Regions from separate parts of the Halobacillus sp. KGW1 genome, predicted to be linked through region 2. Evidence: riboswitches for the same ligand, from Rfam matches in the RefSeq annotation. Region 2 holds a riboswitch; the other holds the start of a gene.
The links. Region 2 has a riboswitch for cobalamin ahead of AXG56_RS16055 (ABC transporter substrate-binding protein). Riboswitches for the same ligand answer to the same signal wherever they lie in the genome.
Positions count from the first base shown of each region.

Region 1: another riboswitch for cobalamin. It lies ahead of AXG56_RS05720 (DUF4430 domain-containing protein); the one in region 2 lies ahead of AXG56_RS16055 (ABC transporter substrate-binding protein).

Region 1 is NZ_LSOC01000002.1:975,876-986,972, reverse strand. Features, by position in the region: gene AXG56_RS05730 (response regulator transcription factor) at 1-137, shown strand, start outside; gene AXG56_RS05725 (ATP-binding protein) at 137-1,915, shown strand; cobalamin riboswitch at 1,965-2,142, shown strand; gene AXG56_RS05720 (DUF4430 domain-containing protein) at 2,290-2,691, shown strand; gene AXG56_RS05715 (ECF transporter S component) at 2,698-3,222, shown strand; gene sigX (RNA polymerase sigma factor SigX) at 3,323-3,859, shown strand; gene AXG56_RS05705 (hypothetical protein) at 3,852-4,940, shown strand; gene AXG56_RS05700 (helix-turn-helix transcriptional regulator) at 5,022-5,462, shown strand; gene AXG56_RS05695 (ferredoxin) at 5,505-5,753, opposite strand; gene AXG56_RS05690 (helix-turn-helix domain-containing protein) at 5,884-6,936, shown strand; gene AXG56_RS05685 (ATP-dependent DNA helicase RecQ) at 6,933-8,444, shown strand; gene AXG56_RS05680 (CPBP family intramembrane glutamic endopeptidase) at 8,434-9,030, shown strand; gene AXG56_RS05675 (hypothetical protein) at 9,023-9,334, shown strand; gene AXG56_RS05670 (manganese catalase family protein) at 9,436-10,005, opposite strand; gene AXG56_RS05665 (spore coat protein CotJB) at 10,081-10,347, opposite strand; gene AXG56_RS19100 (spore coat associated protein CotJA) at 10,344-10,565, opposite strand; gene AXG56_RS05660 (metallophosphoesterase) at 10,714-11,097, shown strand, end outside.
Region 2 is NZ_LSOC01000004.1:217,699-228,795, reverse strand. Features, by position in the region: gene AXG56_RS16065 (cobyrinate a,c-diamide synthase) at 1-822, shown strand, start outside; gene AXG56_RS16060 (cobyric acid synthase) at 819-2,294, shown strand; cobalamin riboswitch at 2,378-2,552, shown strand; gene AXG56_RS16055 (ABC transporter substrate-binding protein) at 2,696-3,679, shown strand; gene AXG56_RS16050 (iron ABC transporter permease) at 3,642-4,712, shown strand; gene AXG56_RS16045 (adenosylcobinamide amidohydrolase) at 4,709-6,160, shown strand; gene cbiB (adenosylcobinamide-phosphate synthase CbiB) at 6,160-7,119, shown strand; gene cobD (threonine-phosphate decarboxylase CobD) at 7,138-8,205, shown strand; gene AXG56_RS16030 (bifunctional adenosylcobinamide kinase/adenosylcobinamide-phosphate guanylyltransferase) at 8,190-8,729, shown strand; gene AXG56_RS16025 (adenosylcobinamide-GDP ribazoletransferase) at 8,726-9,493, shown strand; gene AXG56_RS16020 (histidine phosphatase family protein) at 9,445-10,083, shown strand; gene AXG56_RS16015 (bifunctional adenosylcobinamide kinase/adenosylcobinamide-phosphate guanylyltransferase) at 10,014-10,427, shown strand; gene brnQ (branched-chain amino acid transport system II carrier protein) at 10,589-11,097, opposite strand, start outside.

The DNA of each region.
Region 1 (11,097 bases), on a different contig from region 2:
TTTTTGGTGACTTAAGAACGGTGGATACCCATGTCAAACGCCTGAGGGAGAAGCTGAGTAAAGTCTCTCAGGAAGCTGCAGGGATGATTGTGACTGTTTGGGGAATCGGATATAAGTTCGAGGTCAGCGGAGACTGATGTTCTGGCGGAGTGTTGTCGGGAAACTCTGGTTCACCATCCTCCTGCTTGTATGCTTCGTCCTTTTTATCCTTACCATTCTGCTGCTTGAGTTCTTCCAAAACTATCACATACTCGAAGCGGAAAGCGATCTGCTTCAGACAGCCGACAAGATCTCTCAAGTTGTCGACCGCTATGAATCTGATGAAGACCTTCTGCTTTCATCGACTATTTTAGTTAAAGATCCAGCGAGCAGCGCAGTCATTGTCTGGGGACCCGGCGACAGTCTTTTCGCTGAAAGTGAATCCGAAGCGATGCCGCAGCTTGATGATGCGTGGTTTCGGAAGGACCCTGAACTTCGGGCCGTTATGGAAAACGGTAAAGACGTCAAAAAGATTGCAGATATGCAGGAGCATGCCTCCGGTGTGATGGTAGTTGGAACACCTCTTGAGAATAGCTCTGGAGCGGTCTTTGTCTATCAATCGCTCGACACCGTAGAAGAGACCTCGGAGCAAACGACGAAAATCATATTTCTTGGAGCAGGGATCGCGATTATTTTAACTACAATTTTTGCCTTTTTCCTGTCTACGAGAATAACAGCTCCACTTATTAAAATGAGAAAGGGAGCTATGGAACTCGCTAAGGGAGAGTTTCATACGAAAATCCCGATCCGAACGCATGATGAAATCGGCGAGCTTGCCATGGCTTTTAATCGGATGGGAAGAGAGTTGAAATTTCATATTAATGCTTTGAATCAAGAGAAAGAACAACTCTCAGGGATCCTGCGTTCCATGGCGGACGGTGTCATAACCATCAATCGTCAAGGAGATGTGCTCATAACGAACCCTCCAGCCCAGCAGTATTTGAAAGCCGCTGATTTCGAACGGGATCCGTCCCGGGATAAGGAAGAGGAGCTTCGTCTGCCGGAGCCTTTAAAAGAGCTCTTTCAAAGTGTTATAACAGAGGAACATGAATCCATGGTGGAAGTATCCGTACAAGGTCGCTCATGGGTGATCATTATGACCCCTCTCTATGACAGGGAAAAGGTTCGTGGCGCCGTCGCGGTTCTGCGTGATATGACGGAAGAACGGAGACTAAATAAGCTTCGTAAAGATTTTATAGCCAATGTTTCGCACGAACTACGCACTCCAATTTCTATGCTTCAGGGATACAGCGAGGCAATTGTGGATGATATTGCAGAAACTAAAGAAGACAAAAACGAGCTGGCTCAGATCATTCATGATGAATCCCTCAGGATCGGCAGATTGGTCAACGAGCTGCTGGATTTGGCCCGTATGGAAGCGGGGCATATTCAGCTCGCTCATGATACGATCGAAATGGGACCGTATATGCAGAAGATTATCCGGAAGTTCAGTGGTCTGGCAGGTGATAAACAGGTGAACCTTACGCTTGATCTTGCTCCTGAACTCGGCAGGCTTACCTTTGATCCGGATCGTATTGAACAAGTGTTCACGAACTTGATTGATAATGCCATCCGCCACACGGAAGAAGGCGGAGAAGTAAATGTGACGGTCGTTCCAGACGGGAATGACTGGGTCGCTTCGGTAAACGACAGCGGTATGGGCATTGCTGAAGAAGACCTGCCATTTGTATTTGAACGCTTCTATAAGGCGGACAAATCCAGGAAGCGAAAAACGAAGGATTATAAGAAAGGAACCGGTCTCGGTCTCGCCATTGCAAAGAACATCGTCGAGGGGCACGACGGGGAGATCAGCGTCCACAGCAGGCTTGGGGAAGGGACGACCTTTACCTTCCGCATCCCTTTCATTCATGGGTAATCCCCTTATTGCCAATTGTGACGGTTTCGTGTACGCTTAAAAAGGAACTGTATAAAATGAGAATTCAGGTGTCTGAAAGACTTAAAATGGGAATCCGGTAAGGAAACCGGAACTGTCCTCGCAACTGTGAGTGCCGACGAAAAGGTGGATCCACTGTGGATAACGGGAAGGAGCCTTGGAAGGATGACGCACGAGTCAGTAGACCTGCCTGATCTCGCGTTTCAATACTTCGAGGATTGAGTATTTGAGGCAACCGATCGGTGAATGGCGGCCAGTCCCGCTTCTATTGGTTCGTCTTAGAGCTTGTCCCAACAGGGGCAGGCTCTTATTTGTGGCTACTCAAAACCCTCAAAAAGACAGAAGGGGAGAAAAAAATGTTACAGAAATGGTATCGCCTGATGATGGCGGCCTTCCTTGCCGTCGGTGTTTTGGCAGGATGCGGCGCGCAGGAAGATGAAGAAAAGAGTGCAGAAACGACCGAACAGCAGGAACAGGAAATTACCGTAGAGGTGGAGCTTTCACAAGATAATGGTGCCGAAGAAATTGCTTCTGAATCAATTACTGCCGAAGAAGGTGCGAATCTGATGGAGGTGATGGAGGACAATTTCAAAGTGGAACAGTCCGGAGGATTCATCAACTCCATTGAAGGTGTTGGAGGCGATGAAAAGAAAGCATGGATGTACACCGTCAATGGAGAAGAAGGTCAAGTCGGCGCAGAAGATTATGAATTGAAAGATGGAGATCAGGTTACCTTCGATTATCATGCGTGGGAATGACCAACTATGAACACATATAAACTGACGTTGATTGCCATGCTGTCAGCATTAGCTGTTGCGGGCCGAATGGCTCTTGCCAATATTCCTAATGTCCAGCCTGTAACGGCGATTATTATCATCGCCGGATTTTGGCTGGGTCCAGTTGGAGGTGTACTGGTTGCTTTCGTAACGACACTGACTTCCAACCTCCTCCTCGGCATGGGTATGTGGACCGTATGGCAGATAACAGCCTGGGGTTTAATCGGTGTCGGAGCAGGTATCTTAGGTAAGATTCTTCCTAAGCTTCCGGTATGGTTGTTATCTGTATATGGTTTTTTGAGTGGTATCTTCTATGGCTTTGTCCTGTCTCTCACGATGCATGTCGCAGGACAGCCCTTCTGGGCCTATTATCTGGCAGGGATTCCTATGGACATCAATCATGCGGTTTCAAACACTGTTTTTCTGATTGTTATGGCTCCTGTATTAGGACGGTTGTTCAGACGTTACCCATTAACAAACCATAGATTGGACCCAGCAGGAAAGCTGCCCTAGAACAGGGTAGCTTTTTCTTTTTTTTTCGTATTAGTATAGGTAGTGTAACGATCTCCTATTTGTTACGACTATATACATAGGTGATTCAGGGGGTACTGTTTTGAAATCGTTCTTTGATGAACTGTATAAGCAACATCACCGGGATTTATTTCAATTTCTTATCTATATGGTCAAGGACCGTGCTGTTGCAGAAGATCTCGTGCAGGAAGTGTACATACGTGTCATAAAATCCTATCATTCCTTTCGAAAGCAAAGCTCAGAAAAGACGTGGCTGCTTTCCATTGCCCGTCACGTGGCCATCGACTATTTTCGGAAGCAGAAGAGAAAAAGGGATCGTATTATAGAAACATTTGATTGGACGAAGAATAAGGAGAGCTTACGCGATGGTCTCCCTCTGCCTGAGGAAGTGGCTGTAATGAACGAAGAGGTGAAGGAAATGTACAGAGCTTTGGATAAGTGTTCTTTTAATCAGAGGAGTGTGCTCATACTCCGCTATTTGCAGGGAATGTCCATTCAGGAAACAGCAGAGGCTCTTTCTTTCAGTGAAAGCAAAGTGAAAACGACGCAGCATCGTGGTATGAAAGCCTTGAGAACCCATATAGAAAAAGCGAGGGAAGGAGGAGGAGACATTGAGTAAGAAAAAAATATCAGACCAGGATGTGAAGCAGTGGCTTTCTCAGTTACCTTCTTTGGAAGACAAAAGGGAGCAGGGGGAGGTGTATCGCGCTGTTGAAAGAAGGATAAATCGTGGTGTGAGGAAGAAGCGGCACCGGATTGTTCCTCTATTATCTATTCTTACCGTTCTCTCTCTCCTTGCAGTCTCTCTCCCGTTTGTTCAGGAAATCCTGCAGCCCCTTCCTGAACAAGGGGCGCAGCAAACAGACACGAGGGAAGGGGAATTTGTCCCATTACCACCCGTTTTGGAAGGAGCTGGATTGGATATGCCGACACATACACTGTCACTGGTTGCAGATACCCGCAAATCCGGGATGAGGGTGCAGGCCTTCCCGGACAGGAATGGAGAGTTCGTCATTCCAATCACACTCGCTTCCGAAGAAACGAGAGTGGACCCAGACACTTTCGGACTTTCTCCGCGTACTGTTCCTGAAGTGGATTACGAGATAGATGAAGAGAATGGAAAAGCGAGAGCGGTATTTCCTGAGAACTATCAAGTCAGCGGGAGTTCATGGGCTAGGTCTGTCGTGGAAAGTGTGAGGTGGGAATTATCCGGATATGCCTCAGATTCCGTTGATGTGAAGACTTCTGACGGGAAACAGGTTGCCATCGGTAATTATGGTGTGACCGATAAACTGCCTGTAGTTTCAGAAGAAACGTATTATTTTCTTATTTATCACTATGATGCTTCCACAAAATCGCTGCTCACTCCCGTACAAGCAGATGATGATGCAGACTTTTCGGATCTCCTTACAGAGATGGGAAAGAATGCTCCTTTTCCACAGCTTGAGTCTCCAATTCCAGATCATGTTCGTTTGTCCGTCGTTAAGGAAGATAAAGAGCGTTTGTATCTTGATGTAGATCACCATGCCTTCAAGGATGAAAGGGAAAGAAGGGAAATGGTGGATGCTTTGCTTGCAACGGCATTTTCGGCCGGTTATCGGGAAGTGAAGTTCAGCGGCCTGGAACGAGAGAAAGGTGCCTACGATTTTCGTCACCCTATACCTACTCCTGAGGTTATTAATCTTCTCGCTCCGAATTGATGGTCAATAGTCAAAGCCCTGCAGATAGTGGACAGCGATGAATCATGTTAAAATGGAAATATCAAAAAGGGGAAGATGGGAATGGACAAAGAACAGTTGATAGCAATCATCTCCGATAAGATAAAACTGATACGTGTGGAACAGGGCTACACACAAGATCAAATGGCGGTGATCATCGGTGTCTCGAAAAAAACGCTCGTGCAGATTGAAAAAGGGCGTATTTTAGCGGGATGGACGACCGTAGTGGCCGTCATCGCACTGTTTCCGGGAAGTAGTGTGTTAAAAGCAGCCTGCGGTGATTCCCCGCTGGAAACGGCATTGACTATTGCCCATCAACGGTACGAGTGGGAAGCTTCTCGCCAAGAGGAATGGTACTGGAAGCCTTTGGAGGAGAAAGGCAGTGTTGTCATGGAGCAGCACGCTGTAAGCGGCCATTACCGGATTAGTGACTATAATACAGGAAGACGTTTCACCAGTGTGGATCGTACAGAAGCAGAAATGACTCTCGACCGTTGGACTTAACTGTAAAAAAAAGCCCCTGCCGATATCGGGAGGGGCTGCAAACTATTCGTGTTTCAAAGGGTCTCCGTCAAAGGGTGTGTCGGCAATTTTTATTGAATCTGTCGGACACCCTTCGAAAGCGTCTTCCATATCTTCTTCATACAGTTCCGGGACCTCGAACGATCCTTTGTTATCATCGAGTACTGCATAAGCAATTCCCTCATCATCATAATCATATATGTCAGGTGCAGCTGCGCCGCATGCCCCGCATGCGATGCACGTATCCTGGTCCACAATAGTGAACTTAGCCACCGTGAAATCCTCCTTTGTCCAAACGATTATTAAATAGACAGATTTACATAAGTACACCATTCATTGTAAATCCAGCTTATATACTTTTCAATAGGAAGCACCTGACCGGATACAGGAAGGAGGGGAAGTCGTGTTTCAATACTTACTGTTGACATGTATAGAGAAACTTAGAGGCGAGCGGACGGTTTCCGGGATTTTTCACCTGCTGACCGGGAAGCGATCTTCCCAAACGATGCAGGATGCGAAAGGGTATCGTCTGGACAATTATTTTGCCGTATATACAAATTTAGAAAGAGAGTCGCTGGATAATGAAATAGGGAATCTGGAGCGTCGCGGCTGTATCCGGATGGAAAACGATGCTTATCCCGTTTTGACAGTGCATGGGAAGAAAGCGTTGGAAGAGTATGCCGGCCCTCTTCTTACTGCATTTGATGGGATGGCAAAACACACCATTATCCATGTATTCCGTCAGCGGCTGAATTTATTGATACAGACGTGGACGAATATAAACGCTTCTATTTCATCCTTTGTTCCGATTGTGGACGATCCTGAGGTACAACAGTGGGTGAAGCGTATGTATGCAGGTCAAAAGGGGAAGCTCAACAGGACAACTCATGACCTCTTCGATGAACTGCAGGTGATACTGAATACCTGCCATAGTCTGGAAGCTGGTATATTCACATACCGCATGACAGGCGGTGGAGTGATTGGACTGACAGTGGAACAGCTTGCCAGGGAGTTCAAGATTACGGAAATGGACGTAAGGATTTGTCTTGAGCATATGTACTATCGTCTCTATCAGGTGAGCGAAGAACGCTTTCCCATCCTTTCCTCCTGTAAAACAGGGCTCGGCGGCACAAGTTTGGTTACAGAATCAGCAAAACGGACGTACCATTATTTAGAGCAGGGATACAGTTTGGACGACATCGTCTCTTTGCGGCGTTTGAAGAAGAGCACCATCCAGGATCATGTCGTGGAAGCGGCATTGGTGGATTCTTCCTTCCGCTTTGAGCCATTCATGAGAAAAGCAGAGGTAGAGGAGATTATCATGGTCGCACAACGTTTGGATACAAAACGGCTTAAGCGCATAAAGGAAGCGTTAGACGGAAGGTACGACTACTTTCAATTGCGGCTTGCTCTGGCAGTGGCCCAGCATTTTTATAAAGAAAGGAAGCTTTTATGACGACACTGGATTTGACTAAAGCTTTGGAACATTACTTCGGTTTCCGGCAGTTCCGGGAGGGGCAGGAAGAAGTGATCAGGGATATTCTTGCCGGCGAAAATGTTCTTGGGATTCTCCCGACGGGTACAGGTAAGTCTTTGTGCTATCAACTCCCTGCCAAGCTGCTAGGTGGAACAGCGATCGTTGTTTCTCCGCTTATTTCCCTTATGATTGACCAGGTTAAACAGTTGAAGGCAGCCGGTTATAAAGATGTGACAGCCCTGAACAGTTTCATGGATCGTCAGGAAAAAATAAGAACATTGGAACGCCTTTCTGACTTTTCACTCGTATATATCTCGCCGGAAATGTTGCAGAATGAACGGCTTAAAGAGCGGTTGGACAGCACGAATGTGACGTTGTTCGTCATTGACGAAGCTCATTGTATTTCTCAATGGGGCCATGAGTTTCGGACCGATTATATGAAACTGCACCGGACGATCGAGGAGATCGGAAATCCACCCGTTCTCGCCCTCAGTGCAACGGCAACCCCGGAGGTACAGCAGGATATTATGGATAAGCTGAATCTTCCAAACATGAAAAAACGAATCTTTCCTATGGATAAACAGAATATAAGTCTGGCAGTGGAGTCCTATGAGAAACCGGATGATAAGGTGGACAGGATCGTAGATCTATTAAATAGTAATCATGCTCCAACCATGATCTATTTTTCGAGCCGGCAATGGGCGGAAAGAGTTTCCGTTGAGCTTAGGCAGAGGGTTGACAAGCGGGTGGCTTTCTATCACGGTGGTATGGATCAAACGGACCGGATGCTTGTTCAGCAGCAGTTCATGAATGATCAGCTGGATGTCATATGCTGTACAAGTGCATTCGGCATGGGGGTGGATAAAGGAAACATCCGCCTTGTCATTCACTTTCACCTTCCTTCCCAACTGGAATCGTTCATACAGGAAATCGGCCGGGCCGGCCGTGACGGGGAAGCTTCTGTAAGTCTTGTCCTGCATACTCCTCGTGATCACCACCTTCCACAGTTGCTTATACAAGGAGAGCTCCCGACAGAAGCGGATATTGAGCGTGTCCTCCATTCATCGAATCGTCCTGTTTCTGTGGAGGATACTTTGATGATGGAAGCCTATCAGCTCTCGGAATCACAATGGAATTTCATAAAGTATCACTTAGAGGAAAACGGGTGGATGAACAATCAAAGAATCAGCGATGTACCGTCTTCCTTTCACCTCGAGTTGAAGCGGATATTACGTCAACGCCTGGAGTATAAGCACTATAAACTTAAGGAAATGTTGAGCTGGCTGCACGTCACTGGCTGCCGGCGTGAAAGTCTGTACCGTCCGTTCCAATCAGGGTACCGGGAACCAAATGTGCCCTGTTGTGATAACTGTGGGTTTCACATAGATAGTGTTAGATTTAATGTGAATAGTCGTGTGTTGGGTGCCGGCAGCTGGTTGGATCGTTTGAAAAGCGTGTTTCAAATAGAGGCGTCTCATGAATCGTAAAAGCCAGGCGGAAATCATTCATGAAATGAGTGATCGGGAAGTTACGGTTCAATTAGTATTTACTCAGCTCGTCCTTCTCCTTCTCGCGTTGGCAGGAAGCTTCTTTCTTTTCGATTCATTTCAAGCGGAGTGGAGGAAGCTGTTTTATGTAGAATTACATACATGGGTCTATTTTGGGATCATCCCGGGACTTCTGATACTTCTCATCGATTTTATTCTCATGTATAGTTTACCTGAAAAGATGTACGATGATGGCGGTATTAATGTAAAGGTATTCCAAACAAGGTCCGTAGCAGGTATTGTGGCTTTGACCCTGCTTATAGCCATTAGTGAAGAGCTTTTGTTTCGCGGCGTACTGCATACCCAGTTCGGTTATATTATTGCGAGCGTTCTCTTTGCGCTGATGCATATTCGTTATTGGAATAAAATAGTGCTGCTCCTGTCTGTGTTATTCGTAAGCTTTCTGCTTGGCTATATGTTCGAATGGACAGGGAGCATCACGGTTACGATTACCGCCCATTTTATTATTGATCTAATATTGGCATTATCGATCCGTTTCGGCAAATGGGGTGGAGGAAGTGAGTGATAAATTGAAAGAAAAGGATCAAGCGGAGCAATTGAGAAGTTATGCGGAAAAGGAACAGTTCCAGGAGACAGAACCTGACGTACTGAACCTCCCACCGAGAAGAGATACCCATGATTCCAAACAGTCCAAAACAAAGTGGAAAGTGGGTACCCTATGGATCCGCTTCCTTCTGCTCGTATTTATAATACTCATCTGTGTATGGCTGTCTTATCCGTATTGGGACCAGTGGTTTGAACACTCCATCCTGGACCCCTCTCAACCGGAGTACCAGCATCAAAAAGTCACTGTGGACAGAACACCTTAAGTAAGAGGATTGCAATAATTTAATCCGGACCACCTTATGATAGTCTTCGCTCGAAGACTTGGAGGTGATCCGGATTTTTTGCTGTGTGACTAAGTCGCTCCTCAAAAAATCTTCTTACGGTCGCGTTCATCCTTCAGTATTTCAACTGCTTCCCGGAACCGTTGAGAGTGAATGATTTCCCTTTCCCTCAGGAACTTCAAGCTGTCATTAAGGCAAGGATCATCAGACATATTAATGATCCACTGATAAGTCGCCCGTGCTTTTTCTTCTGCAGCGATGTCCTCGTATAAGTCAGCAATCGGGTCCCCCTTTGCTGCTATATATGTAGCAGTCCATGGGTTGCCGGACGCATCATTATAATAAAGCGCATGGTCATGATTGGCGTAGTGGGCACCGAGACCGGCTTCCTTCATCTGCTCGGGAGTCGCATCCTTTGTCAATTTATAGACCATAGTTGCAATCATTTCCAAGTGTGCAAATTCCTCCGTTCCGATATCCGTCAGCAGACCGATAACTTTATCCGGGATGGTGTACCGCTGATTTAAGTAACGAAGAGCAGCAGACAATTCCCCGTCGGCGCCTCCATACTGCTCGATCAAATACTTGGCAAGTCTCGGATTACATTCGGAAACTTTCACTGGATATTGGAGTTTTTTTTCGTAATACCACATACCACCACTCCTTTTAGGTTAAGTCGCTGGAAAGGAGAGGGATGACCCACCCACCCTTCCAACTGTGGTTATTCTTCATACCTGCCACGGCCAGGGGCTGTCTTTCCAATTCCAAGGGTATCCGGAGAAGCTGCCGCCGAATTGACGCAGTGGTCCGAAGTGTTGTTCATAAGCGGCTTTTAAATCTCTGCTTTGGACAGCAAGCTGATTGAATTGTTGGATCGCCTGGGTATCGTTCGGATGCGTATCCAGGTAAAGCGTCAGTTCGACGAGGGCGAAATCGACCATTTGAATCTGTTCCATCATTTGGGCACGTGGATCCGTTTGAGGTGCCTGATTCATTGTTTCCCTCCTTGCGGCAGAGGCGTAGGGTAAGGATCGAAGAGAACAGGCCATAAGGTCCCTTTGTACAGTGCCTCCTGCAGAGAGAACTGCGGTAGGTTGGGCGGCTGAAAACCTAAATACAAATTAGGAGGGGTTTGATAACATGCATACCCTCTCGGGGGGCAGGGGTCATTCGGACTGTGGTACGGTTGGTAACATTTAATCGGGGTGTACATTCCACTCATCACATCCTTTACCTCTCATAGATATGTCCAGGGATACTTGTCCTATGAAGATTCATGGAGAAGTTTATAAACCATTTCATGTTATCCTTGAGCGATTTGTGATACGATTAACTTCCATAATTCGAGGAGGGGACCCAAGATGTGGTGGATATTATCTATAGCAGTATTAGGAATGGTCGTCATTCTCCTCTTCATGGTTCACAGTGCCTTTAACGACCGGTTGGAGAGAAAAGAAGTGAAGTTAGCTGCTTATCCATATGAGAAGCCTTTGGAACTCTTATTTCTTTCCGATGTACATAATCGACGAATCCTTGAACGATCTCTTCTAAAGTATCCTCAGCCGGAGCTGATTATTATAGGAGGGGACTTCGTCGATGAGAGAACATCAAGGGAGAAATTAGTCCGGAATGTTCAGACTCTGCAAAAGGCAGGGGCTCCTGTTTATTTCATTCCTGGTAACAACGATCATGAATATCATGGTCAAAAAATCATTGCAGAACTGGCTGCCCTCGGCGTCCAAACA
Region 2 (11,097 bases):
CCTCGCATGACAGAGTTAGAGATGCCGGAACGACACCTTGGGTTGATCCCAGCCATTGAAAGGGGAGAGCTGGATGACCTTTTTAACAAGATGGGAAGAGCCGTCATGGAAACCGTAGATATGGAGCGACTGCTGCAGATAAGTGAGAGTAAGCCTTGGATGGAGGTTCCCCCTTCGCCGTTATTTCAACAGCAGGCTTCTTCTTCTCTTAAGATAGCGATTGCGGAGGATAAGGCGTTCAACTTCTATTACCCGGAAAATCTCGAACTTTTGGAGGCGCGCGGTGTAGAAGTGCTTCGTTTTTCTCCGTTAGCTGGAGAGAAAATTCCTAAAGTGGCGGACGGCGTTTATCTGGGCGGCGGCTTTCCTGAACTTTATGCCGAACGACTCTCGGAACAGAAAGACATGAGAAAAGCGTTCCTGGCTCGCGTCGAAGAAGGGCTTCCTGTCCTAGCGGAATGTGGAGGATTCATGTTTTTAACAAAGGCCATCAACGGACATGCCATGGTTGGGGCTATTTCCGGGGACATGCATATGCAGGAAAAGCTGGCTGCTGTCGGATACAGGGAAATCCATGGAGGACCCGGGAATTTTCTTCTTCCTGAAGGGGAAACCGCAAGAGGTCACGAGTTCCACTATTCTGTATATCGCCCGGATGAGGAGCATACGCCGGCCTACTTCGTTAAAGGAACATTCGGAGAAGGGACAGAAGGAGTCATTCATAAGAATATTGTCGCAGGGTACACGCATATACACTTTGCATCGAACCCATCCGTTGTGGATGCTTTCCTGAATAAATGCAGGGAGGTTCGCAATTCATGAAGGCCGTACCAATTATGATCCAGGGCACACACTCAGATGCGGGGAAAAGTATGATGGTTACGGCTTTGTGCAGGATTTTTGCACGAAAAGGATATGCTGTCGCCCCGTTCAAGTCGCAGAATATGGCGCTCAACTCCTATATCACTATAGATGGCAGAGAAATCGGACGCGCGCAGGGGGTGCAGGCGGAAGCAGCCGGTGTCGAGGCAGAGACGATGATGAACCCTGTATTGATCAAGCCGACGAAGGATGATGAATCCCAAATTGTCGTCCATGGGAAGCCGCTCCGGAATATGAAAGCATCCGAGTACCGGAAGGAATATTACGAGACTGCCAAACAGGTAATACGAGAAGCTTATCAATCTTTAGCTGGTCGTTTTGAAAGAATCGTAATCGAAGGTGCCGGAAGCCCGGCAGAAGTGAATTTAAACGACCGTGAACTTGTCAATATGAGTATCGCAAGAATGGCGGATGCTCCGGTCATCCTTGTAGGGGATATCGACAGAGGAGGCGTATTTGCAAGCCTTGTCGGAACCCTGCAGCTGCTTGATCCGGTTGATAGAAAGAGAGTGTGCGGTGTAATCATCAATAAATTCCGCGGAGATGTGTCTCTGCTTCAGCCCGGTTTGGATTGGTTTGAAGCGTATGCAGGTATCCCGGTTCTGGGTGTCGTTCCGTTCCTGGAAGATGCTGCGATGGATGCGGAAGATTCCTTAAGTCTCCATCAATACAGCCGTTTCCCCGACGATGCCAAGGATTTGGATATCGCTGTCATTCATCTTCCGCGCATTTCTAATTTTACAGACATCGATCCGTTTCGGTTTGAAACGGACTGCCACGTACGGCTTGTTCAAAAGCCGGAAGAATTGGGAAAACCCGATTTGATCATTCTTCCCGGAACGAAAAATACGCTGGAAGACTGTCAGTTCATGAAGGAGCTGGGGTTGGACCGCGCTGTCAGAAGGCTTCACCTTCAAGGAACCATCATCTTCGGGATTTGCGGCGGCTATCAAATGATGGGGGAGAAGATCCATGATCCTCAAAAAGTAGAATCTGAAGCCATCGAAGTGGAAGGGATCGGGATTTTTCCACTAAAGACGACAATGCTTACAGAGAAACGGACGGTTCGCTCAAGCATGAAGGTTCATTTCTCGGGAGAAGAGCTGAATATTCAAGGCTATGAAGTCCATATGGGACAGACAGAGAGGACGGGGGATGTCGATTCCTTCCTTGATGGTTCCGTAAGCGACGGAGCATATGGGACGTATTTTCACGGTGTGTTCCATAACGACAAGTTCCGCCATCTGTTTCTCAACCAGCTCAGGAAACGAAAAGGATTGCAGGAGGCGGAAGCGCACGTGTTGTATGAACAACTCCGGTTGGAAGCTTATGATCGTTTAGCAGCGCACGTCACAGGTTTTTTAGACGTAGATAGACTGGAAGACATAATGGAGCAGTACCAGCGTAGATAGGAGCAGAAGCAGGGCCCCTATGAAGGCTATGACAAGATTTACTTTTTTCCGACGGGATTCTATAATAGAATCATCACAAAAATTCGAATATTCCGCGATCAGGTCCTACATGCTGTAGGTGAAAAGGGAAATCGGTGTAAATCCGATGCGGTCCCGCCACTGTAACGTTGAGGAAAGCTGCGTGCCACTGTTTGTACGGGAAGGGCAGCTTGACGATGAAACGGAGCCAGGAGACCTGCCTGACGTGTTCGAGAAGAGACTTTCGGGTTAAAGGTCTGCTTCGAACGAGCGTGATGTGTGCGTTTATTTATCAGCGTGTATCATTCCGCCTCCTTCGACGACCGCCTTTTTCTTAGAGAATGGCGTTTTTTTGTGAGCAAAAATAGGGAGGGGAAAGATACATGAAAAGAACACACTGGTTCATGCCGTTTGTTATGGGTATGCTTCTGATGTTTGCTGTCGGTTGCAGTGATGATTCCAATGAAACGGAGCAGGGCGCAGATGCTGGTGCGGAGGAAACGACTGATCAGCAGGGAAATTCTGCCGAATTCCCGGTCACGGTCACAGACGGAAGTGGAGAGGAAGTTACCATCGAAGAGGAGCCGGAGACGATCGTATCCTTAATACCGAGCAACACAGAAATTACATTTGCGCTCGGTCAGGGCGATAAGTTGATTGGTGTCGATACATACAGCAACTATCCGGAGGAAGCAAATGATATAGAAAAAATTGGAGCTCAGGAAATGGATGTGGAGAAGATTTTATCTTTAGATCCGGATCTTGCGCTGGTGACAGATTTCCACCAGGAGAATAATCGCGATATTCTAGATAAATTCGAAGAATCCGGTATCGACGTTGTTGTTGTCGACAGTGCGGAGTCTTTTGATGCTGTATATGACCATATCGAACTGCTTGGTGATGTGGAAGGGGCATCCGAAGAAGCGGATGAGCTTGTAGGCGACATGCAGTCCAGCTTGGAAAAGATCAAAGAGAAGGCAGAAGCTGTCGAGGAAAAGAAACGGGTTTGGGTGGAGGTCGCTCCTAGTCCTGATATTTATACAACCGGTACAGGAACCTTCATGAATGAGATGCTGGAGGCGATCCATGCCGAAAATACGGCTGCCGACCAGGAAGGTTGGGTGAAGATGACGGAAGAGGAAGCCGTACAGAAGAATCCTGATGTCATCATCACCACTTACGGCTACTATGTCGATAATCCGGAGGAGCAGGTGCTTGACCGAGCGGGATGGGCGGAAGTTCCTGCCGTGAAGCAGGAACAGGTCTTCGATGTGAATAACGATACGGTGACGCGTCCGGGACCGCGTTTGATCGATGGAGTAGAGACGCTTGGAAAGCTCATTTATCCAGAAGTATTTACTGAATAAGATCGGGTGGATGTACATCTTGTTGGGAGGGTTCGTACTTGGTGCGACCCTTCTTGGCGTTTTAAACAGCAGTGTCGATTTCCCGATCCCGGTTGTCCTCGATCTTCTGCTTAATAAAACGCTCGGGATTACTTTGCGGGAAGAGACAGTCGAGAAATCCACCGAACTGATCATTTGGGAAATACGGTTTCCACGGGTACTGCTGGCGCTTCTCGTAGGTGCTTCCCTTTCCATTGCAGGTGCTGCTTTCCAAGGATTGTTGAGGAACCCGCTGGCTGATCCGTACACAATCGGCGTTTCGTCCGGTTCCGCCCTCGGTGCTGTATGCGTGCTGTATTTCCAAATTACGATTTCGTTTCTAGGCGAATTCACGCTGCCGGTTGTAGCGATTATCTCCGGATTCATCACGATGCTTATCGTCTTCGGGGTGACCCACCTGGCCAATCGAACGCTTGCGATCGAGACGATCATTCTGGCTGGTATTATCGTTAGTTCTTTCATCAGTGCGGTCATTTCCTTAATCATTGCCTTGAGTTCAAGAGAAGATATGCGGCAGATTCTTTATTGGCTGATGGGGAATGTCGGGATGCGGGGATGGAGTCATGTCCAATTGCTTCTTCCGTTTTTCGTCGTTGGGGTCCTGCTTCTCCTGTTCAAAACGCGCGAATTAAATGCGATGGCGCTTGGTGAGGAGTCTGCCGAACACTTGGGAGTGCACGTGAATCGAGGGAAAGTGATGGTCATCGTCGGCGCATCGCTGTTGACAGGGGCTGCCGTCGCCGTATCCGGACAAATAGGATTCGTCGGACTGGTCATCCCTCATTTCATCCGAATGCTTGTTGGGCCCAACCACCGCCATGTCCTGCCGTTATCCACGCTTGCCGGCGGTGGTTACCTGATTCTCGCCGACTTATTTGCACGGACGATTGTGGCACCGGAAGAATTGCCGATTGGTGTCATCACCGCCCTGATCGGCGCACCGATCTTTGCTTTACTTATGATCAGAGAGCGATTCAGGAGGAACGAATCATGATAATGATGAAAGGTGTATCAGGAGGATATCAAAGCAAACGGATTGTCCATGATATTGATTTGTCGATTGAAACCGGCCGGTTCTTTACATTGCTTGGTCCGAATGGAAGCGGAAAGACGACCCTGTTTAAATTAATTACAGGGATACTGCCGGCAGCGACGGGAACTATTCAACTGTTCGGCAGGTCTCTGCATACGTTTTCTCCCCGGGAAAAGGCAAGAATGATGGCTGTGCTCTCCCAGGAATCGTATGTGGAATTCGACTTTACGGTCAGAGAAATCGTTACGCTTGGAAGATATCCTCATCAACGAGGGTGGTTAAAGCACACGACGAAAGAAGATCTTCGTATCGTGGATGCTGTAATGGAAGAGACGGATGTCCGCCGCTATGAGAATCAACCGTTCCGTACCTTGAGCGGTGGAGAGAAACAGCGGGTTCTGCTCGCAAAGGCATTGGCGCAGCAGCCGAAGATCCTTTTCCTGGATGAGCCGACAAACCATTTAGATATCAAGCATACAGTCGTCATGCTGGAACATTTGAAGAAGCATCAACGGGATCATGATCTGACGATTGTGGCAATCCTCCACGACCTGAATACGGCCGCGTTGTTCGCAGATGATGTCGGGTTACTGCAGCAAGGGAAACTAGTCGCAACAGGGGATCTGTCCTTGCTGCAGCAGGAGGATTTATTGCAGGAAGTGTACGATGTTCCTGTCCATCATCATTATCACCCGGAAATACCGAAGTCACAAATCGTGGTAACACCCAATCAGGAGACGGGTACGATCCCGGATTATCAAATCATTCAAAATGCGGAATGGATACATCTCCAATTTACCCGGCCGCTTCGGACGATGGCAAACAGCGTCATTGGCGGTGGTATCGGCTGGTCTACGGACTTTTGTAATTTTCATGTAGATTTATCCTACGACTGCCGGGAACCGGAAACGGATGTCATCAGCTGGATGAAAACAAGAGGCGTCGATCCCGCTCAAACAATTGGAATGATGACCGCTGTCCATCTGCAGGACTATGTCATCTGTAAAGAAAACGTTCAGGGTATCGGTGTAATGGCTGTAGTGACGGCAGGGGTCGGTAATGCGGTCGATATTTCGAGAAGAAGAGAACTGGGTGCAATCCAGCCGGGTACGATCAACATTATGGTTTTTGTTGATGCTCATTTGACAGACGGTGCCCTCGTCAATGCCGTTCAATCCGTGACAGAAGCTAAGGTGAAAGCGTTGGCAGACCGGTCTGTCCTGGATCCAGTGACGGGATCGACAGCGACCGGTACATCCACAGATAGTACCGTCGTCGCCTCCACACAGGTAGGGGCACTGACTCCCTATGCCGGCTCAGGGACGGCCGTCGGGCAGGCAATCGGTACGATTGTCTACCGCGGTGTACGGGAGTCCCTCGATAAATATGAGAAAAGGGGATCCCGTTGATGGACTGGCTTTATCACTACTATATTCTGCTTTTTGCAATAGGGCTGGATTTATGGATTGGTGACCCTAAGTGGATTCCCCATCCGGTAATCGGAATCGGAAAGCTTATCGGTCGACTTGAAGGTAAGTGGAACAATGGTGAACGTCTTAGGGAGAAGGGTGTAATGCTCGTTATCGTCATCGTAGGAGGGGCTGCAAGTATCAGCTTTGTGTTGATTACTCTGGCGGAAGCGGTCCATCCAGTTCTGGCTTTTCTGGTGGAAGGGTATATTGTATCTTCCACTATTGCCATCAAAGGGCTTCAGAAGGCCGCTTATGAGGTGCTGGTGCCTTTAAGCGCCGGGAATATCGAAGCCGCCAGGGAAAAGCTCAGCTGGATCGTAGGCAGGGATACGGAAGCTCTGAATGAAAACGAAGTGACGCGTGGTACCGTGGAAACTGTTGCCGAAAATACGGTCGATGCAGTCATTGCCCCAGTTCTTTGGGCACTGATCGGCGGTGGACCGCTTGCGTTCGCCTATCGTGCAGCAAATACATTGGACTCGATGGTCGGCTATAAGAATGATCGCTACCTTAATTTCGGCTGGGCATCCGCCAGGTTTGATGACATCGTCAATTGGCTGCCTGCACGGGTGACAGCGGCAGCCATGTGGATTGGTTCTTTTCATGTCAGAGATTCAAGGCGTAAAAATGGTCTTGTCATCGTACGGCGGGATGCGGCAAAGCATCCGAGCCCGAATGCCGGATTCCCGGAAGCTATGTGTGCCGGGCTTCTCGGTGTCCGTCTCGGAGGTGTGAATTTCTATGAAGGGATTCCTTCTTACCGTGCAGAGCTTGGAACAGCAGGAAGGAAGCTGAAGGCGGCGGACATATTAATAACCGTTCGGTATATGCACGGTACATGGGTGGTGGTGTTGGCACTTGTTGGTATAGTCATTGGTATCACTCACTATTTCTGATGGAGGGAGAGGAAAAGGATGAAAGAATGGCCGGAACACGGCGGGAATCCGTTAAAAATAATGCAACGATATGATATGGGGGAAAAGAAGGTGATGGACTTCAGTGCAAATCTAAATCCGCTGGGACCACCGCCCGATCTTTCTCTGGCTGCCGCATTCCGTACCTTGGATGTCTATCCCGATCCTGATTACCGCAGCGAAGTGCAGGAGCTTGCCGATGCGCTCTTGGTCGAACCGGACATGATTCGCCTTACTAACGGAGGAGCAGAAGCGATTTTCCTCGTGGCACATCTGTTTGCGGGTAAATCCGCGCTGATCATCGAGCCGGCATTCTCCGAGTATGCAAGAGCATGTGAAGCATATCAAATAGATGTGACGCGTCTTAATTTAAAAGAGGATTTTGGTTTTCCCGTGCAGGAAGTGCTGACAGCGATCCCACAAACAGACCTGCTTTTTCTTTGTCGACCTAATAATCCTACGGGTACAATAATCCCGATTGATCGGCTCATACAAATGCTTGAAGAAGCGGAAAAGTCCGAGGTGACAGTGGTGGTCGATGAGGCCTTTGTTCACTTCCTTCCGCTGGAGGAACAAAATATCCTCCCGTTAATGGAGCGTTTTCCAAACTTGATTATCCTGCGTTCCTTGACGAAAATCTATGCGGTTCCGGGTCTTCGCCTTGGGTACATAGTGGCCCAACCCGAACAAATCAAGCGGGTTGCCGGGGTGCAGATCCCATGGAGTGTAAACGGAGTGGTTGCTTCTTTACTGCCCGATCTGCTCGCTCGAACAGACTATATACATAAAACCCGCCGTTTTGTACAGGAAGAGCGGGAGCGATTAGTGATTTCTTTGCATGAACTTGGATTTACGGTTTCACCATCTGTTTCTAATTTCTATCTGTTGAAGGATGCATCCGCGGCAAATTCCGACCCTTTGTTCGTTTATCTGGTTAAGAATGGAATCATTCCGCGTCACACTCATACGTTTTCCGGACTGGAAGGAACGTATATAAGGCTGGCTGTAAGAAAGAAGGAAGAAAACGATCGACTGTTGGAGGTGCTGGCAGCTTGGAAGGGACAGTGACGTTCGTTTCTGGAGGCGCCCGTTCCGGCAAGAGCGCTTTTGCTGAGAGCAGGGCGAAGGTTAAATCCAGCACAGGAAAGCTTATTTATGTTGCGACAGCTGAAGTAGTGGATGAAGAAATGGAAGACCGGATTATACGGCACCGCAAAGATCGTGGGATAGAGTGGCGCACTATGGAAGCGCCGGTTCATATAGCAGGGGACTTAATGAATGTGGAAGAGGGTTCTGCTGTGCTGATTGATTGTGTCACCATATGGGTCAGTCATTTAATGTATGACGAAAAGGAGGACCTGGGCATGATTCTGGAAAAGGTTAAGGAACTGCTGCGAATCGGTCGTGAGAAGCGGCTGCAGCTTATCTTCGTATCCAACGATGTCAATGAGGGAACTCCGGTGCAGGAACCTTCTGTCATGGAATACATAAGAACCCTTCAGGACGTGCACCAGCTCCTGGCAGCTAAAGCCGATGAAGCGTTTCAGGTCATTTCCGGCATCCCTCTTTCCTGGAAAGAAGGAATAGGTTGAAGACGGGCGTTTACGGTTTGATTCTCGCCATTCAGTTTTTGACGCGTATTCCGCTTACCATCGAATGTCCATGGGAACAAAGGACAATCAAAAGCGCTCTTCGATCTTATGGAATCGCAGGTTTCATCATTGGTATGCTGCTCGCAGCCCTATGGTGGGGGACGGTGCTCTACTTTCCTATATGGTTTGGCGGGCTGGCGGTCATTTCCCTGTGGGTATATGTATCCGGCGGCCTTCATCTCGACGGGCTGATGGATGCAGCCGATGCGAAAGGATCCAACAAGCCACTGGAAGGTAAATGGGAGATCATGAAAGATCCCCACGTTGGGAGTTTCGGGATATTAGCGCTCGTTTTCCATCTGGCATGGAAAACAAGCTTCATCTTCGGCCTGTTCGTTTATGGACTTGATAAGAATCTGCTCTTTTCTATCTTCTTCATCCCTGCGTTAAGCAGAGCAGCGGCATTGATCGTTCTGTATCAGCTTCCATTGATGCGGGAGAAGGGTCTCGCTTTCGAGTGGAAGAAGCATATGGACCGAAGGGATGTCATCATAGGTGTAGGTGTCGTTGTATGTGTGGGAGCGTTATCCATTTGGACGATCGTTCTCATGGCAGCTTATGCCGTCTACTACTTTATCTTACGTTGGTGGATTGTCAGGAACTTCCGTGGCGTAAATGGAGATTTAATCGGATTAACGATAGAGGGGGGAGAATTATGGGGGCTGTTCGTACTTTGGATTTGTATGTGGTTCGTCATGGGCTGACGAAGGCAAATATAGAGAAGCGCTATATCGGCCATTTGGACGAACCGGTAATGGAAGAGCGGATGGAAGAGATGTTTGAGTTGAAAAAAAGCTTATCCACGGTCGCTTTTGATGCCTGCTTCACAAGTGACAGGAGGCGCTGCCTGCAGACCCTCCACTATTTAAGGCCGGATCTGCAAGGGTGGAAGGACGTCCGTCTTCGTGAGATATCATTCGGAAAATGGGAGGGGAAAAGACACGAAGACCTTGTCCAGGATCCTTCTTATCAGAGGTGGTTAAAAGATTGGCAGAATACCGGTCCTGACGGAGGAGAACGATTTCCTGAGTTCCACGATCGGGTGGGTGTTTTTTTAAAGGAAATGGTTTCATCTTCTTATGATCAGATTCTTCTCGTTACGCATGGGGGAGTTATTCGTTCTTTATATCAACACCTTCATCCGGAAGCATCCTTCTGGGATATAAGTCCGCCACACGGAAAAGGCTGCTATTTTAGAGTTAGTAAATCAGAGGAGGGATGGTCATGCACGTCGTGGTCGGAGGTGCCTGTTCAGGAAAACGAAAATACGTCCGAGAACACTTCCCTTCTTTAAATTGGGTGAGTGCTTATGAATCCCGGCAATGGTGTGAATGGAAGACTGTGCATGACGGGACGCTTGTTCTCGAAGGGTTCGAGGTATGGATCAGAGAAGCCCTTCAGCAAGGAATGACGCTGGAGGAGGTAAAGAAACTTTTTTTCACCTTCGTCGAGGACGTCAGGCATGCCGGACGTTCGGTCGTATTTATCCTTTTGGAGACAGGTCGGGGGATTGTCCCAATGGAGAAACTGGACAGAGATGGAAGGGATTTGTTAGGCTGGCTGACTCAGAAGTTGACAGGAAACGCGGATGAAGTGACCTATTGCTGGCACGGTTTGTGGACGACGCTCAAAGCATGACACCCATGACGGTGTCATTCGAAAGCTTATGCGTCTTGCAGGAGTCGATGCTCCATCATGGAAACAAAAGGGAACAGGAATAGAAAAACGCACCAAAAGCGCGGGCTTTTGGTGCGTTTTGTTTCTTTAAGATAAACCTTTTCTTCCGTAAAGTTGGATGGTCATGCATCAACGGGAACGGTATGTCCTCTATCATTGTGCCCGGGCCAAAGTAAACCGATGGCAGCACCGATGACTGCCGGAACGATCCATCCAAGGCCGATATCATAAAACGGAAGGTAGGCCGCATAGGCGCTGTCCACGACATCAAGAAACGAAACAGCGGCATTCGGCAGGCTGTCTTTCAAAGCATTGTAGCCGTCGATGACGCTGACGAAGAATGTGAAAGCAACGGAAACGGTGTAGACTTTTTGTTTATTACCGAAGAACGAAGAAGCGAGTCCGAGTAAAATCAGGACAATGGCGATAGGGTATAAGAACATCAGCACAGGAACTGCGAATTGGATAATTTTTGTCAATCCCAGGTTTGCAATTAAAAAAGATACGAAAGAAAGCAGAAACACAAATGTTTTATAGCTGACTTTCGGTACAATTTCGTGGAAGAACTCGCTGCACGCAGCAATTAAGCCGATGCTTGTCTTTAGACATGCAAGAACGATGATGATACCGA